Regions from separate parts of the Bacillus sp. LQ16 genome, predicted to be linked through region 1. Evidence: a T-box and tRNA genes for the amino acid it is inferred to sense, from the RefSeq annotation. Region 1 holds a T-box; the other regions hold tRNA genes.

Region 1 (4,160 bases):
TTGATCGTTCATTAATTCGTATGCAGACTTACCAGTTACTGCTTCAATACGACGAGTTCCTGCACCGATACCAGACTCAGCAACGATTTTGAAAATACCGATAGAAGCTGTATTATCAACGTGACAACCACCACAAAGCTCTAAGCTGTAATCGCCAACTTGTACAACGCGTACAACATCACCGTATTTTTCACCGAATAATGCCATTGCGCCCATTTCTTTCGCTTCTTCGATTGCTTTTTGAGAAATCTCAACATCAATACTTTCCCAAATTTTCTCGTTTACCATACGCTCAATTTTTTCTAATTCGTCAGCTTGTACTTGACCGAAGTGAGAGAAGTCAAAGCGTAAACGTTCAGAAGTTACAAGAGAACCTGCTTGGTTAACGTGTGTTCCAAGTACATCTTTTAATGCTTGGTGTAGTAAGTGAGTTGCTGTATGATTTTTCACAACGCTACTACGGTTTTTCGTATCGATAATAGCTTTCACAGCCGCATCTTTCGTTAATGTACCTTCTTCAACAACAACTTTGTGTAAGTTTTGACCATTTGGTGCTTTTTGCACGTCTTTTACAAGAACTTTCACGCCATCAGCAAGAAGGTAACCACGGTCTGCAATTTGTCCACCGCTCTCAGCATAGAATGGTGTTACATCAAGCATTAATTGTCCTTCTTCACCAGCTTGTAAGCTGTCTGTGTATTCGCCGTTTTTCACAAGTGCAACAACGTTACTTTCTGTTGCAACTGTACCGTAACCAACGAACTCACTCGCTACTTTAACTTCTCCAAGTACACCGCCTTGAACTTGCATTGAGTCAACGTCTTGACGAGCAGCACGTGCACGCTCACGTTGTTTTTCCATTTCATTTTCAAAACCTTCATGATCAACTGTCATGCCAGCTTCTTCTGCATATTCTTCTGTTAATTCAATTGGGAAACCGTATGTGTCATATAGACGGAACGCATCTACTCCAGAAATAACAGTTGTTTTTTCTTCTTTTGCTTTTGTAATAACTTCAGCTAAAATTGCTTCACCATCATGAAGTGTTTCATGGAAACGCTCTTCTTCGTTTTTCACAACTTTCGCAATGAAATCTTTCTTTTCAAGTACTTCTGGATAGAAGTCTTTCATTACTTCTCCAACAACCGGTACTAATTCAAACATGAATGGACGGTTAATGTTTAATTTCTTCGAATAACGAACAGCGCGGCGTAATAAACGACGTAATACATAACCACGGCCTTCGTTAGAAGGAAGAGCACCGTCACCAACAGCAAATGTTACTGTACGGATATGGTCAGCAATTACTTTAAACGCCATATCTTTTTCTAAATCGCCATTACGATATTTCTCACCAGAAATTGATTCTGTTGCACCAATCATCGGCATGAATAGATCTGTATCAAAGTTCGTAGGCACATCCTGAACGATAGATGTCATACGTTCTAGACCCATCCCTGTATCAATGTTTTTCTTAGGAAGTGGTGTATATGAACCATCTGGATTATGATTAAATTGAGAGAATACAAGGTTCCATACTTCTAAGTAACGCTCGTTTTCTCCGCCTGGATATAATTCTGGGTCACTAAAGTCATTACCGTAAGCTTCTCCGCGGTCATAGAAAATCTCTGTATTCGGTCCACTTGGTCCTTCACCGATATCCCAGAAATTTTCTTCTAAGCGGATAATACGCTCTTTTGGAACGCCCATTTTCTCATTCCAAATTGTGAATGCTTCTTCATCTTCTGGATGGATTGTAACTGATAGTAATTCTTTATCGAATCCGATCCATTTGTCGCTCGTTAAGAATTCCCAAGCCCATGTAATTGCTTCTTCTTTGAAGTAATCACCGATTGAGAAGTTTCCTAACATTTCAAAGAATGTATGGTGACGAGCTGTTTTCCCTACGTTTTCAATATCGTTTGTACGAATTGATTTTTGAGCATTTGTAATACGTGGATTTTGTGGGATTACACGTCCATCAAAATATTTTTTTAATGTTGCTACACCACTATTAATCCATAGAAGAGATGGATCTTCATGTGGAACTAGTGATGCACTAGGTTCTACTGCATGTCCTTTTTCTTGGAAAAAGTCTAAAAACATTTGACGAATTTGTGCGCCTGTTAGTTGTTTCATTGTATTTTCCTCCTTAAATATAAAAAACTCCCGTCCCTATAAAAGGGACGAGAGTTAACTCGCGATACCACCCTAATTATGAATTGATTACAATAACAATCAATTCATCACCTCATGGTGCCGTAACGTGGCAAGACGGCAGTGATTAGCTGCTCTCAGGATTAGCTTTCTGTTACCCTTCATTTAAAGCTTCTTTCAGCCATATGGAAGCTTCTCTCTATAAATGGACTGTAACGTACTTGTTCCGTCATTGATTTAATGTATTATATGACTAAATATAATAGAATTCTCTTAAGTTTGTCAATGTAGATAATCATTTATATTGTATTAATCGCTTATTAATCATAGGTATTCTACTATTCATTCTTAACAGCCTTTTCATATATTATGCGTTTATTAATAAATTGGAATCTCCTTACAATAATAATTTATAAAAATTTCTAAATATTACTTTTTTTGCTATAATTAAATTATTGTTAATAAAATAAAGGAGCGATCACAATGACAACCTTACTTAACAAAGCTAAAAACATATTAGCAACTGACGAAACGATATTATTTTACGCAGCATGTTCATTAGACATATTTATTTATCGTTCCGTCGCAAGGCCAGGATTGCTAATTTTAACGAACAAAAGGTTATTCTTTTACGGGCCAGATGTAAGTAAGAATCCAATATTTGAAGAGTACTCTTTTGCAAAAATTTCTAATCTAAAAGAACAAAAGCGTCTTTTCAACAATCAAATTGTATTTATGTATGATAATGAATGGAAAAAAATAAAACATATTCAAACAAATGATGTGAGCTCCCTCGTTCAAAAGATACACGAGCAGCTTTCTAAATAAATATATGATTAGCCCTCTATTTCTTACATAGAGGGCTTCTATACTTACACATTTTCTTTTTTCAAGAGAGGTCTCACATGAACAATGACAGTACGAATAACTGCTAAAATCGGAACCGATATTAGTAATCCTACAATACCAGCTACTTCCCCCCCAACTAGTAATGCAAGCATAATAATAACAGGATGCATACGAAGTGACTTACCAACAATGTAAGGCGATAAAATGTTACTTTCCACAAATTGCAAAATAGCAATCGTAATCCCCGCCTTAATAAGTAAACTCGTTGATACTGTTGCTGCAATCATTAACGTCGGGATCGCTCCTAAAATAGGACCAAAGTACGGGATTATATCCGTTACCCCAATAATAATGCCAAGCAATAATGGATATTTCATACCGATAAACCAAAAAGAAAGAGCTGATACTCCCCCTAATACTAAACAAACAAATAACTGTCCTCGAATATAACTTCCAAGTGACTTATCAATTTCTTTCGCAAGCATTTGCCCCGTACCTCGCCATTTACTTGGGACTAGTTTCCAAAAGATATGATAAAACTCACCATAATCTTTTAATATGTAAAATACAATGAACGGTATTAAGAAAATAATGAGCAATGAATCGAGTACACCACGAGCTGTACTCATCACTTTATTTAAAAGCGCTTGAATCTTCGTTTCCACACCCACAAAAAGTTGTTTCACCTTTTCATGAATGAACGAAGGGAAATTCGCTGTTTGTTCTGTAACGCCATCCATCCACGAATCGTACATCTTTGTAAACTGCGGAAATTGTTCATTAATCTCTTGTAACTGTTTAATAACGACTGGTGTTCCTTTATAAATCCCATAACCAATTCCGCCAAAGAAAAGGATATAAATGAGCAAAATGGCAAGTGTACGGGGCATCCCTTCCTTATGAATTTTTTCAATTAAAGGGTGCAATAAATACGCAATAAAACAGGCGATAAGAAACGGCGTAATCGCTACTTTAAATACAAAAATAATCGGTGCCCATAGTGGCTTAATTTTTAAAAAGACGAGCAAACAAAGAAAAACAAGTAACAATAATCCTAAACGATATATCCAAATGATTTTAAGATTCTTCACATGAAAAACCTCCTCCACCTTTATTTTGAAAATAAATGGGTTAGGTTATGTGTGAAACTTTTA
Region 2 (4,160 bases), 1.9 Mb from region 1:
GTATATAAATCATATACGAAAGTATTACAATACATTGCTAAACTCATCATATCACTATTTAATTGCTCTTTTGATAATGATTTCGCTCTCTTACACATATAAAAGAATGTAAATTCCAATACTTCTTTATGAGATAATAAATGTTTACAATCGGTTATACATTTCTCATTAAATTTAACTCTATCCCAAATTTCAATATCCCTATCTGTCAATTCACCTATACGATATTTAATAATTAAATAGTTTAAAGCAACTGATTGCGTCAAAAGATCCCATGTTTCATATTCCAATGAAGTATGAACAAACTCAGCTAATCCTTGTGCTATCATAAAAGCATTTGCCTCTTCATACCAACCAATCTCTTGGCATAAGCGAAGAATACGCACTAAAGTTGGAATTTCATCTTTATGAAACTGCGGTAAATTCTTTACTTTATTCATGCCATATACGATAAATGCCGCTAAATTTTCTTCTTTATAAAATTCTTTCTCTTTCCATACTAATATAGTTCGTTCTTTCCCCTCACCTTTTGGGTGACAAGGTACAAGCAAAGAAAATAATTCAGCAAAATTATTTGGTTCTATATATGTATCTGTAACCAAATTCCAATTTGGATCGCCCTGTACAGCCTTCATATAATTCCCCTTCCCTTTTCATCTATGTAGGAAATATTAATTTATTATCGTACCACTAAAAATTAATATTGTTATATTCAAAATCCCTCATAATACTTATATCTATCAGTATATCATCTTTTCTCTTATTAAAAATGAAGAATAACAAATTTAAAAAAACTGTGGAAATTATTAACCATATCCTTATTATATAATGTCTCAGATACATCACGCTAACATATTAGTTTAATCCATATATACTAGAATAATGCATCTGAACTTTATATATAATTTAGCTCTTTATGAGTGACCATTAAAATCTCGGTTAATTAAAGTTTCAATTTACTCTGTACGCTCTGAGATTTCGCTCAAGGCAAATCCAGCTTGATCATCTGCCGATTCCCTTATAGCTAAATCTCCTAGTGCTAACATGCCAATAAGCTGACCACTATCAACTACTGGTAACCGTCTAATTTGATACTGTGCCATTAGCTCTGTAGCTTTTTCAATAGAATCATTTGGAGAAACTGAGATAATATTTGTTGTCATTACATTTGTAATTTTATTAGATCCAGGATGTTTTTCAGCAATCCCTCGAACAACTAAATCTCGATCAGTAACAAGCCCAACAACCTGCTCATTTTCAACAACAGGAATTAACCCAACCGATTCTTCCTTCATTTTTACAGCTGCCTCATATACATTGTCTAGCGGTGTACAATGTACAATATGGGTACTCATTAAGTCTCTAACTCGTGTCATTATTTATTTCCTCCTTTTTATACATACCATAGCTTTTCCAAAATTCCTTTATTTATTTCTGGAAAGTAAAATGATAAAAAGGATCAACAAAATAAAAAAGAGCCAGCATAATGCTGACTCTTTTTTGTATGACCCGTACGGGATTCGAACCCGTGTTACCGCCGTGAAAGGGCGGTGTCTTAACCACTTGACCAACGGGCCATGGCTCCGCAGGTAGGACTCGAACCTACGACCGATCGGTTAACAGCCGATAGCTCTACCACTGAGCTACTGCGGAATAATATATGGTGGGCCTAAATGGACTCGAACCATCGACCTCACGCTTATCAGGCGTGCGCTCTAACCAGCTGAGCTATAGGCCCATATACTTTACAGGGGCAGTAGGAATCGAACCCACACTGGAGGTTTTGGAGACCTCAGTTCTACCTTTAAACTATGCCCCTAAATGATGCCGGCTAGAGGACTTGAACCCCCAACCTACTGATTACAAGTCAGTTGCTCTACCAATTGAGCTAAGCCGGCATAAAAAAATGGTGGCTCGGGACGGAATCGAACCGCCGACACGAGGATTTTCAGTCCTCTGCTCTACCGACTGAGCTACCGAGCCAACATAAATGGCGGTCCCGACCGGGGTCGAACCGGCGATCTCCTGCGTGACAGGCAGGCATGTTAACCACTACACCACGGGACCATTTGGTTGCGGGGACAGGATTTGAACCTGCGACCTTCGGGTTATGAGCCCGACGAGCTACCGTGCTGCTCCACCCCGCGACAATATTAAATTAAAAAATGGAGGAGGTAGAGGGATTCGAACCCCCGCGCGACTCTCGCCGCCTGTCGGTTTTCAAGACCGATCCCTTCAGCCGAACTTGGGTATACCTCCATGAAGGAAAAAAATAAATATTTTATTATTATATGTCTAAACCATTTTTAAAAATGGAGGAGGTAGAGGGATTCGAACCCCCGCGCGATTCTCACCGCCTGTCGGTTTTCAAGACCGATCCCTTCAGCCGAACTTGGGTATACCTCCGAGACATATATTAAATAAAGTGGAGCCTAGCGGGATCGAACCGCTGACCTCCTGCGTGCAAGGCAGGCGCTCTCCCAGCTGAGCTAAGGCCCCATGTTTTTTTGAATATCGGGAAGACAGGATTTGAACCTGCGACCCCCTGGTCCCAAACCAGGTGCTCTACCAAGCTGAGCCACTTCCCGTTAATAAAAGCGCGCCCGAGAGGAGTCGAACCCCTAACCTCTTGATCCGTAGTCAAACGCTCTATCCAATTGAGCTACGGGCGCATATGGTGCCGAGGGCGGGGGTCGAACCCGCACGGTGGTCACCCACCGCAGGATTTTAAGTCCTGTGCGTCTGCCTGTTCCGCCACCCCGGCATGTCATATTGAAAATTGGAGCGGAAGACGGGATTCGAACCCGCGACCCCAACCTTGGCAAGGTTGTATTCTACCACTGAACTACTTCCGCAAGACATGTATGAGTTATTTTATTAAAAGTGCGGGTGAAGGGAGTCGAACCCCCACGCCAAAGGCGCTAGATCCTAAGTCTAGTGCGTCTGCCAATTCCGCCACACCCGCATATTTTATTAAAAATGGTGAGCCATGAAGGATTCGAACCTTCGACCCTCTGATTAAAAGTCAGATGCTCTACCAACTGAGCTAATGGCTCTTAATGGCTGGGCTAGCTGGATTCGAACCAGCGCATGACGGAGTCAAAGTCCGTTGCCTTACCGCTTGGCTATAGCCCATTAATTAAGAATGGTGGAGGGGGGCAGATTCGAACTGCCGAACCCGAAGGAGCGGATTTACAGTCCGCCGCGTTTAGCCACTTCGCTACCCCTCCGACATATATGGTGGAGGATGACGGGATCGAACCGCCGACCCCCTGCTTGTAAGGCAGGTGCTCTCCCAGCTGAGCTAATCCTCCATTTTGCCTGGCAACGTCCTACTCTCACAGGGACAAGGTCCCAACTACCATCGGCGCTAGAGAGCTTAACTTCCGTGTTCGGTATGGGAACGGGTGTGACCTCTCTGCCATCATTACCAGACTGTATTCATTTAAGACAAGAATCATTTTAACTCATTTGCTTTTAAAAGTCAACAAGTTTTTTATATTCTTTCAAAACTAGATAACATTGCTTCATATTATATGGTTAAGTCCTCGATCTATTAGTATTCGTCAGCTCCACATGTCACCATGCTTCCACCTCGAACCTATCAACCTGATCATCTTTCAGGGATCTTACTAGCTTACGCTATGGGAAATCTCATCTTGAGGGGGGCTTCATGCTTAGATGCTTTCAGCACTTATCCCTTCCGCACATAGCTACCCAGCTATGCCCTTGGCAGAACAACTGGTACACCAGCGGTGCGTCCATCCCGGTCCTCTCGTACTAAGGACAGCTCCTCTCAAATTTCCTACGCCCACGACGGATAGGGACCGAACTGTCTCACGACGTTCTGAACCCAGCTCGCGTACCGCTTTAATGGGCGAACAGCCCAACCCTTGGGACCGACTACAGCCCCAGGATGCGATGAGCCGACATCGAGGTGCCAAACCTCCCCGTCGATGTGGACTCTTGGGGGAGATAAGCCTGTTATCCCCGGGGTAGCTTTTATCCGTTGAGCGATGGCCCTTCCATGCGGAACCACCGGATCACTAAGCCCGACTTTCGTCCCTGCTCGACTTGTAGGTCTCGCAGTCAAGCTCCCTTATGCCTTTGCACTCTACGAATGATTTCCAACCATTCTGAGGGAACCTTTGGGCGCCTCC
Region 3 (4,160 bases), 480 kb from region 1:
CTGATATTGAATTTTGGTACAGTTTGTACAGGATAGGCGGGAGCCATTGAAACCGGAGCGCTAGCTTCGGTGGAGGCGCTGGTGGGATACCGCCCTGACTGTATTGAAATTCTAACCTACGGGTCTTATCGACCCGGGAGACAGTGTCAGGTGGGCAGTTTGACTGGGGCGGTCGCCTCCTAAAGTGTAACGGAGGCGCCCAAAGGTTCCCTCAGAATGGTTGGAAATCATTCGTAGAGTGCAAAGGCATAAGGGAGCTTGACTGCGAGACCTACAAGTCGAGCAGGGACGAAAGTCGGGCTTAGTGATCCGGTGGTTCCGCATGGAAGGGCCATCGCTCAACGGATAAAAGCTACCCCGGGGATAACAGGCTTATCTCCCCCAAGAGTCCACATCGACGGGGAGGTTTGGCACCTCGATGTCGGCTCATCGCATCCTGGGGCTGTAGTCGGTCCCAAGGGTTGGGCTGTTCGCCCATTAAAGCGGTACGCGAGCTGGGTTCAGAACGTCGTGAGACAGTTCGGTCCCTATCCGTCGTGGGCGTAGGAAATTTGAGAGGAGCTGTCCTTAGTACGAGAGGACCGGGATGGACGCACCGCTGGTGTACCAGTTGTTCTGCCAAGGGCATAGCTGGGTAGCTATGTGCGGAAGGGATAAGTGCTGAAAGCATCTAAGCATGAAGCCCCCCTCAAGATGAGATTTCCCATAGCGTAAGCTAGTAAGATCCCTGAAAGATGATCAGGTTGATAGGTTCGAGGTGGAAGCATGGTGACATGTGGAGCTGACGAATACTAATAGATCGAGGACTTAACCATATAATATGAAGCAATGTTATCTAGTTTTGAAAGAATATAAAAAACTTGTTGACTTTAGAAGTTAAATGAGTTACAATAATTCTTGTCTTAAATGAATACAGTCTGGTAATGATGGCAGAGAGGTCACACCCGTTCCCATACCGAACACGGAAGTTAAGCTCTCTAGCGCCGATGGTATTTGGGACCTTGTCCCTGTGAGAGTAGGACGTTGCCAGGCAAATGGAGGATTAGCTCAGCTGGGAGAGCACCTGCCTTACAAGCAGGGGGTCGGCGGTTCGATCCCGTCATCCTCCACCATTTAGCCGACTTAGCTCAATTGGTAGAGCAACTGACTTGTAATCAGTAGGTTGGGGGTTCAAGTCCTCTAGTCGGCACCAGAAAATCATGGCGGTTGTGGCGAAGTGGTTAACGCACCGGATTGTGGCTCCGGCATTCGTGGGTTCGATTCCCATCAGTCGCCCCATTTTTTCTTAAAATATTAATATGCGGGTGTGGCGGAATTGGCAGACGCACTAGACTTAGGATCTAGCGCCTTTGGCGTGGGGGTTCGACTCCCTTCACCCGCACTTTTAATAAAATATCTCAAACATGTCTTGCGGAAGTAGTTCAGTGGTAGAATACAACCTTGCCAAGGTTGGGGTCGCGGGTTCGAATCCCGTCTTCCGCTCCAATTTTCAATATGACATGCCGGGGTGGCGGAACAGGCAGACGCACAGGACTTAAAATCCTGCGGTGGGTGACCACCGTGCGGGTTCGACCCCCGCCCTCGGCACCATATGCGCCCGTAGCTCAATTGGATAGAGCGTTTGACTACGGATCAAGAGGTTAGGGGTTCGACTCCTCTCGGGCGCGCTTTTATTAACGGGAAGTGGCTCAGCTTGGTAGAGCACCTGGTTTGGGACCAGGGGGTCGCAGGTTCAAATCCTGTCTTCCCGATATTCCCAAAAACATGGGGCCTTAGCTCAGCTGGGAGAGCGCCTGCCTTGCACGCAGGAGGTCAGCGGTTCGATCCCGCTAGGCTCCACTTATTTTAATATCATTTATGGCGGTGTAGCTCAGCTGGCTAGAGCGTACGGTTCATACCCGTGAGGTCGGGGGTTCGATCCCCTCCGCCGCTACCATAAAGGACCTTTAGCTCAGCTGGTTAGAGCAGACGGCTCATAACCGTCCGGTCGTAGGTTCGAGTCCTACAAGGTCCACCACTAAAGGTTTATATCTCGGAGGTATACCCAAGTTCGGCTGAAGGGATCGGTCTTGAAAACCGACAGGCGGCGAGAGTCGCGCGGGGGTTCGAATCCCTCTACCTCCTCCATTTTTTCTTAAATTACATATTATATCATCGCGGGGTGGAGCAGTACGGTAGCTCGTCGGGCTCATAACCCGAAGGTCGCAGGTTCAAATCCTGTCCCCGCAACCAAATGGTCCCGTGGTGTAGTGGTTAACATGCCTGCCTGTCACGCAGGAGATCGCCGGTTCGACCCCGGTCGGGACCGCCATTTTAATAAGGCTCGGTAGCTCAGTCGGTAGAGCAGAGGACTGAAAATCCTCGTGTCGGCGGTTCGATTCCGTCCCGAGCCACCATTTTGAAGTCGCAAGCCGGCTTAGCTCAATTGGTAGAGCAACTGACTTGTAATCAGTAGGTTGGGGGTTCAAGTCCTCTAGCCGGCACCACTTTCAAAATGAGCCATTAGCTCAGTTGGTAGAGCATCTGACTTTTAATCAGAGGGTCGAAGGTTCGAATCCTTCATGGCTCACCATTTTCAATTTAATGCGGGTGTAGTTTAGTGGTAAAACAAGAGCCTTCCAAGCTCTGGTCGAGAGTTCGATTCTCTTCACCCGCTTTTCAATTATGGGCCTATAGCTCAGCTGGTTAGAGCGCACGCCTGATAAGCGTGAGGTCGATGGTTCGAGTCCATTTAGGCCCACCATAATTGTTCCGCAGTAGCTCAGTGGTAGAGCTATCGGCTGTTAACCGATCGGTCGTAGGTTCGAGTCCTACCTGCGGAGCCATATTTATAGAGAAGTACCCAAGTGGCTCAAGGGGCTCCCCTGCTAAGGGAGTAGATCGCGAACGCGGTGCGAGGGTTCGAATCCCTTCTTCTCTGCCAGTAATTGGCCCGTTGGTCAAGTGGTTAAGACACCGCCCTTTCACGGCGGTAACACGGGTTCGAATCCCGTACGGGTCATACTAAAAGAGATAGCATAAACTGCTATCTCTTTTTTGTTGTGTATAGATATAGAAGAAGCTATGACAGATTATAAATAATAAGTTTAAAATAGGATTACCTTTTCTCATGCATAAGAAGAGATAATCCTATTTTTTGAACATGTTTTAACTCTCTATTGAATGTCCATCTTGTTTAATAACAGCATGATTATATGCGAAGTGAAGAGTTTTGTATCCTAAAAGTGCAATAGTGAAGGCAAGGCCTCCTGCTATAATAGCCACACTAAATCCTGCTCGAGCTCCAAAATTATCAATAACTAAACCAGCTATCGCTGATCCTAGGGAGACTCCAATTCCAAGTCCTGTAATTGCCCAAGTCATTCCTTCTGTTATTTTTGATTCAGGTACGATTCTTTCCACAAGCCCCATAGTAATAATCATAGTAGGAGCGACAGATAGTCCTGCAAAGAAGACAATAACTATTAGCCAAGCAATAGTATTTACGAAAAATAGTGGCAGCATTGTTATCATGGAAAGTGTGACTGCTATTAAAAATTGATTATAGGGTGGAGCATTGAGTTTAAGAGTACCGAAAATAAGGCCTGCCAGGCATGAACCGATTGCATAGACAGAAAGTACAAAGCTAGCAGTTACTGCGTTTCCTTGATGTTCAGCAAAAGCTACACTAACGACATCTATTGTGCCAAAGATAGTACCTATAGCAATGAGTGTGAATACTAGTACTCGCAAAGAACCAATTTTAAATACTGTTCCTTTGTTTGTAATGTCGCCAGGGTGTACAGGTGGTTCTGTGCTTTTTTGTAGGATGAATAGGCATACCCCAATTGTAAGAAAAACAGATGATAAAAGTGGCCCTGCTTCTGGGAAGAACATAACACTTAAACTGACAGATAATACAGGACCAATTATGAAGCAAATTTCGTCGACGACCGATTCAAAGGAAAATGCTGTATGCAATTTATGGGATCCACGGTATAGTTTAGTCCAACGTGCACGTACCATAGCTGACATATTTGGCATACAACCTGCACATAAGGCGGATAGAAATAGCGTCCAATAAGGAGCTTCATATTTCGTACATAGAAGTAAGAGGATCGTAAAGAAAACACTGATACCTGTAGTCGGAAGAAGTATGCGAGATTGCCCTAATTGATCGG

What was found. The T-box of region 1 lies ahead of alaS (alanine--tRNA ligase). A T-box ahead of a tRNA ligase gene usually reads a tRNA of that ligase, here a tRNA-Ala.
Region 2: it has a tRNA-Ala gene. The T-box ahead of alaS (alanine--tRNA ligase) is inferred to sense a tRNA for this amino acid. The anticodon was not compared.
Region 3: it has a tRNA-Ala gene. The T-box ahead of alaS (alanine--tRNA ligase) is inferred to sense a tRNA for this amino acid. The anticodon was not compared.

The regions. Positions count from the first base shown of each region.
Region 1 is NZ_CM173491.1:4,266,116-4,270,275, forward strand. Features, by position in the region: gene alaS (alanine--tRNA ligase) at 1-2,139, opposite strand, end outside; T-box leader at 2,180-2,399, opposite strand; gene AC3EMB_RS21535 (PH domain-containing protein) at 2,641-2,985, shown strand; gene AC3EMB_RS21540 (AI-2E family transporter) at 3,030-4,097, opposite strand.
Region 2 is NZ_CM173491.1:772,992-777,151, reverse strand. Features, by position in the region: gene AC3EMB_RS03920 (DUF3965 domain-containing protein) at 1-635, opposite strand, end outside; gene AC3EMB_RS03915 (CBS domain-containing protein) at 957-1,376, opposite strand; tRNA gene AC3EMB_RS03910 (tRNA-Glu) at 1,506-1,577, opposite strand; tRNA gene AC3EMB_RS03905 (tRNA-Asn) at 1,579-1,653, opposite strand; tRNA gene AC3EMB_RS03900 (tRNA-Ile) at 1,662-1,738, opposite strand; tRNA gene AC3EMB_RS03895 (tRNA-Trp) at 1,749-1,819, opposite strand; tRNA gene AC3EMB_RS03890 (tRNA-Thr) at 1,826-1,898, opposite strand; tRNA gene AC3EMB_RS03885 (tRNA-Phe) at 1,908-1,983, opposite strand; tRNA gene AC3EMB_RS03880 (tRNA-Asp) at 1,992-2,067, opposite strand; tRNA gene AC3EMB_RS03875 (tRNA-Met) at 2,071-2,147, opposite strand; tRNA gene AC3EMB_RS03870 (tRNA-Ser) at 2,167-2,259, opposite strand; tRNA gene AC3EMB_RS03865 (tRNA-Ser) at 2,314-2,406, opposite strand; tRNA gene AC3EMB_RS03860 (tRNA-Ala) at 2,427-2,499, opposite strand; tRNA gene AC3EMB_RS03855 (tRNA-Pro) at 2,515-2,588, opposite strand; tRNA gene AC3EMB_RS03850 (tRNA-Arg) at 2,599-2,672, opposite strand; tRNA gene AC3EMB_RS03845 (tRNA-Leu) at 2,676-2,764, opposite strand; tRNA gene AC3EMB_RS03840 (tRNA-Gly) at 2,781-2,855, opposite strand; tRNA gene AC3EMB_RS03835 (tRNA-Leu) at 2,885-2,965, opposite strand; tRNA gene AC3EMB_RS03830 (tRNA-Lys) at 2,981-3,056, opposite strand; tRNA gene AC3EMB_RS03825 (tRNA-Gln) at 3,061-3,135, opposite strand; tRNA gene AC3EMB_RS03820 (tRNA-Tyr) at 3,147-3,230, opposite strand; tRNA gene AC3EMB_RS03815 (tRNA-Val) at 3,239-3,314, opposite strand; rRNA gene rrf (5S ribosomal RNA) at 3,320-3,435, opposite strand; rRNA gene AC3EMB_RS03805 (23S ribosomal RNA) at 3,537-4,160, opposite strand, start outside.
Region 3 is NZ_CM173491.1:4,748,407-4,752,566, reverse strand. Features, by position in the region: rRNA gene AC3EMB_RS24165 (23S ribosomal RNA) at 1-815, shown strand, start outside; rRNA gene rrf (5S ribosomal RNA) at 917-1,032, shown strand; tRNA gene AC3EMB_RS24155 (tRNA-Val) at 1,037-1,112, shown strand; tRNA gene AC3EMB_RS24150 (tRNA-Thr) at 1,117-1,192, shown strand; tRNA gene AC3EMB_RS24145 (tRNA-His) at 1,203-1,278, shown strand; tRNA gene AC3EMB_RS24140 (tRNA-Leu) at 1,301-1,381, shown strand; tRNA gene AC3EMB_RS24135 (tRNA-Gly) at 1,411-1,485, shown strand; tRNA gene AC3EMB_RS24130 (tRNA-Leu) at 1,502-1,590, shown strand; tRNA gene AC3EMB_RS24125 (tRNA-Arg) at 1,594-1,667, shown strand; tRNA gene AC3EMB_RS24120 (tRNA-Pro) at 1,678-1,751, shown strand; tRNA gene AC3EMB_RS24115 (tRNA-Ala) at 1,767-1,839, shown strand; tRNA gene AC3EMB_RS24110 (tRNA-Met) at 1,860-1,936, shown strand; tRNA gene AC3EMB_RS24105 (tRNA-Ile) at 1,941-2,017, shown strand; tRNA gene AC3EMB_RS24100 (tRNA-Ser) at 2,035-2,127, shown strand; tRNA gene AC3EMB_RS24095 (tRNA-Met) at 2,156-2,232, shown strand; tRNA gene AC3EMB_RS24090 (tRNA-Asp) at 2,236-2,311, shown strand; tRNA gene AC3EMB_RS24085 (tRNA-Phe) at 2,321-2,396, shown strand; tRNA gene AC3EMB_RS24080 (tRNA-Thr) at 2,411-2,486, shown strand; tRNA gene AC3EMB_RS24075 (tRNA-Lys) at 2,497-2,572, shown strand; tRNA gene AC3EMB_RS24070 (tRNA-Gly) at 2,586-2,656, shown strand; tRNA gene AC3EMB_RS24065 (tRNA-Ile) at 2,667-2,743, shown strand; tRNA gene AC3EMB_RS24060 (tRNA-Asn) at 2,751-2,825, shown strand; tRNA gene AC3EMB_RS24055 (tRNA-Ser) at 2,833-2,923, shown strand; tRNA gene AC3EMB_RS24050 (tRNA-Glu) at 2,930-3,001, shown strand; gene AC3EMB_RS24045 (MFS transporter) at 3,148-4,160, opposite strand, start outside.